Regions from separate parts of the Levilactobacillus yonginensis genome, predicted to be linked through region 1. Evidence: predicted binding sites of a transcription regulator. Region 1 holds the regulator's gene; the other holds the start of a gene.
The links. Region 1 encodes HrcA, which represses chaperone genes, less so after heat shock. Its sites were predicted from a motif close to TTAGCACTCNNNNNNNNNGAGTGCTAA; they were not measured.
Positions count from the first base shown of each region.

Region 2: a site for HrcA is predicted at 1,233-1,259, ahead of groES (co-chaperone GroES). Genes of this name have one in related genera too.

Region 1 is NZ_OZ061549.1:368,056-370,249, forward strand. It holds gene ribF (riboflavin biosynthesis protein RibF) at 1-266, shown strand, start outside; gene hrcA (heat-inducible transcriptional repressor HrcA) at 709-1,746, shown strand; gene grpE (nucleotide exchange factor GrpE) at 1,767-2,194, shown strand, end outside.
Region 2 is NZ_OZ061549.1:1,003,284-1,005,477, reverse strand. It holds gene AB3Y94_RS04970 (redox-sensing transcriptional repressor Rex) at 166-804, shown strand; gene groES (co-chaperone GroES) at 1,295-1,579, shown strand; gene groL (chaperonin GroEL) at 1,637-2,194, shown strand, end outside.

The DNA of each region.
Region 1 (2,194 bases):
CAGCCCGGTTAAAAGTGGGGGCAATCTGGTATCCCGGAATGGTCTCTGTTGGTCGCAACGTGACCTTTGGTGACGATCGGCCGATTACCGTCGAAATGAATCTGCTTGACTTCCAGGGCAACCTGTATGGTGAACCGGTCGAGGTTGAGTGGCATCACCGACTGCGAGGTGAAGTCAAGTTTGCCGGTGCTGACGCACTGGTGGCTCAGCTCAAGCAAGATGAAATGGCGACCAGAGACTACTTTAAGCAAGTAGCCGCTGACTAAGTAGTTTTCGCCTTACCATTTAAATTGAGACTAGGTGGTGTTCGAAACTAGCTGTCTAAAAATGGTAGCGCAAGGACGAACTGGTTGCATGAAGAAGGGTTTGGGACAAAAGTCTCAAATCCTTTTTTGTTTTTCAAACATTTATAGGCAAACGGGCGACAAACGGTAATTGACGCTCTTCCTTTTTAGTTAACCAATCAGAATACGGACTGAAGGTTAGGTACAAGTGGGGGTCGATCAGTGGTGATAGTATTTGTCAGAAAATATGAGACATTTACCGCCGATTAGGACGAATTCAGCGGAAAATTCAAAAAATTAGCACTTGACAGCAGAGTTTGCTAAAAATTCTGCCGGATTTCTTGACTTCAAAACCGGGTTTTGATACATTATATATGTGTCTTAGCACTTGTGTAGCTTGAGTGCTAAAAAAGGGGTGATTGTGATGCTTTCAGAAAGACAAATGATGATTCTGCGAGCCGTTGTCCGCGACTTTACAAACACCGGGGTACCGGTGGGGTCAAAGGCATTAGCCAAGCAGTTACCCATCCACGTAAGCTCAGCGACAATTCGTAACGAGATGGCCGCGTTAGAGGAACAGGGATTGATTAAGAAGACCCACTCCTCGTCTGGACGCATTCCTTCGGTGGAAGGCTATCGATACTATGTTGATCATCTGGTCAAGCCAGATCCACTACAACCAAACGATATGGACGTGATTCAATCCTCACTTGGTGGGGATTTCCACAAGATCGACGAGATCATTTCACAGTCCGCCACGATTCTGTCCAATCTGACGTCGTATACGGCGTTTACGTTGAAGCCAGAATTGAAGGATGCCCGGTTAAGCGGGTTTCGGTTGGTGCCGTTAGGTCGGCGTCAGGTCATGGCGATTCTGGTGACCGACGGTGGCGATGTGGAAAACCAGACGTTTGATGTCAGTGAGGACGTTAAGGGTGAGCAGTTAGAGGCCGTCGTGCGGCTGATTAATGACCAACTGGTTGGGTTGACCCTACCGGAAGTCATCAAGAAACTGCAACTCGACATCCCCGTGCAGATCGGCAATTATCTTCAAAGCCCTACCGGATTTTTGGATATCTTTGGCGATGTGCTGACTCGAGCAGCTCAGGAGCGCTTCTACGTCGGCGGCCGACTTAACCTGTTGAATTTTTCACAGGATAGTGACGTCGATTCACTGAAGTCACTGTACTCATTGATCGATCAGAGTGATGATATTGCCAATGTCTTAGGACAACCACGTGATAACATTTCCGTCCAGATCGGTAATGAGATGACCAACGATGCGTTACGTAATTACAGCCTGATCACCGCAACCTATGACGTTGATCAGCACGGGAAGGGCATGATTGCTATTCTCGGGCCGACCCGCATGCCGTACTCGCGGATGTTGGGAATTGTCGGTGCGTTTCGTGAAGAGCTCGCGAAAAAACTTTTAGATTATTATCGGTTTTACGACGAGTAAAGAAAGGGAGGTTTTTTATCGTGGCTGACAAGCAACAACCATCCACTGATGATGAAACTGCGGCAAAGGCCGCCACAACCAAGCAAGATCCAGGCAAGACTGAGCAAGGCAAGGATGCGCCAGGGAAAGCCCAAGCGGCGCCCAAGTCGCAAGAAGTGATTGACTTAGAAAAAAAAGCCAGTGACTTTGAGGACAAGTACCTGCGGGCCGAAGCTGAGGTTCAAAATATGCAGACGCGGTTCCAAAAGGAACAGGCGACGCTCATCAAGTATGATGGCCAACAACTTGCAAAGGACGTGCTCCCCGTGATCGATAACCTGGAGCGGGCCCTCGCAGTTGAAGCAACCGATGATACGGGTGCTCAGCTTAAGAAGGGTGTCCAAATGACCTATGATCATTTGGAAGACGCCTTGAAGCGTAACAACGTCACGGAGATTGAAGCAATGGG
Region 2 (2,194 bases), 640 kb from region 1:
CCGAAATTTGTAAAAAATTGTGAAAAATATTTGCAATTTGTTTCACAAGACGAGTGGTTATGCTATAATCTTTAAGAAAGTTAATTTCACAATCGGATTGTATTTAAAGTGTATGTTGTCATTTACGGAGTGACAACGAGTGCTATTGATTAGGAGGGCCCTCATTTGACAGACCAAAAGATTCCCCGCGCAACAGCTAAACGGTTACCAATTTACTACCGTTACCTGAATATTTTGCTGGACGCGGACAAGACACGTGTTTCATCGACCGAGCTATCAGAGGCCGTTAAAGTTGATTCTGCAACTATTCGGCGTGATTTTTCCTACTTCGGTGCCCTAGGTAAACGAGGTTACGGATATGATGTCGAAAGTTTATTGAAGTTTTTCAAGAAGATCTTGAACCAAGATCGCTTGACCAACGTTGCCTTGATCGGTGTTGGTAACTTGGGTCACGCGTTGTTGAATTTCAACTTTCACCAAGACAGTAATGTTCGGATCAGTGCAGCTTTTGACGTGAATGAAGACATCGCAAACACCATTCAGAGTGGGGTACCGATCTATCCTATGACTGATTTACGAACGCAGCTGGAAGAACAACAGATTGAAGTGGCAATTTTGACCGTGCCATCACCCGTTGCACAAGAGGTAACGAACAACGCCATTGCTGGTGGTATCAAGGGTATCTTGAACTTCACACCACTGCGGATCACGGTGCCAAAAAACATTCGGGTACAAAACGTTGATTTGACCAACGAGTTGCAAACGTTGATCTATTTCTTGGAACATTATAACGATAAAAACTAAGCAACGCGTATTGCAATGCGTCACTTAGGTGAGGGGAAGCCGTGATAAAATCATGGCTTCTTTTTTTGCGTTGACGAAGAATTGAAAGCTTTGAAGGCTAGTCAAACCTGCTGTAGCAATCGTGCTAGCACCTAAATTAGGAAACGGAGTGGGTCATTTAATCAGCTATGGTGGCATAGGCCCCATAACAGGCGGAATCTCTGATCGTCGTAGTGCGAAGAGATTTGGTCGTAGCAATGTTGCTAATGCTGGGCTGACACCAGTAGTTTATTTTTCAGCCTTCAGCCCCAAACAAAGGTCAACGGCTATCAAATATTTAATTTTTCGCGAGCTTTCATGGGTGCTAAGGCATTTCCGGAAACGGTTGCAAAATAGTTTGTCAAATTCCTTGATTTTTAGCGAAAAAAACCATATATTAGATATTGTGATTAGCACTTATGTTAGTCAAGTGCTAACAGTGCTAAAAAGTAAGTTTATTGGAGGGATTCAAGTGTTAAAACCATTAGGAGACCGCGTCATTTTGGATCAACCACAAGAAGAAGAAACCACGGTTGGTGGCATTGTTTTGGCAAGTAATGCGCAGGAAAAGCCTTCAACGGCAAACGTTGTTGCTGTTGGTGATGGCCGTGTGTTAGACAATGGCGATAAGGTAGCCCCAACTGTTAAAGTTGGCGACAAGGTATTGTTCGACAAGTATGCCGGCACGGAAGTTAAGTACCAAGACTCGACGTACCTTGTTTTACACGAAAAGGACTTAGTTGCAGTTGTTGACTAACCTTTCCCACTGATACAGAGCGTAATTAAAAAATTTAGTATGAGGTGAATTAGAATAATGGCTAAAGAATTAAAGTTCTCTGAAGACGCACGTAGCAAGATGCTTGCTGGTGTAGATAAGTTGGCGAACACCGTTAAGACCACCTTAGGACCTAAGGGTCGTAACGTTGTTTTGGAACAAAGCTACGGTAACCCAACCATCACTAACGATGGTGTGACGATTGCTAAGTCCATTGAATTAGACGACCATTTCGAAAACATGGGTGCCAAATTGGTTTCCGAAGTTGCTTCCAAGACCAACGATATCGCTGGTGATGGGACTACGACTGCGACTGTTTTGACGCAAGCCATCGTTAACGAAGGTATGAAGAACGTCACTGCTGGTGCCAACCCTGTTGGTATCCGTCGTGGGATTGAAAAGGCAACAAACGCTGCCGTTGAATCTCTGCACAAGATGTCTATCGACGTTAAAACGAAGGAAGATATCGCCCAAATCGCTTCTATTTCTTCAGCAAGCAAGGAAACTGGTTCCTTAATTGCTGACGCTATGGAAAAGGTTGGGAACGATGGGGTTATTACGATTGAAGAATCCCGTGGTGTTGATACCAGCTTAGAC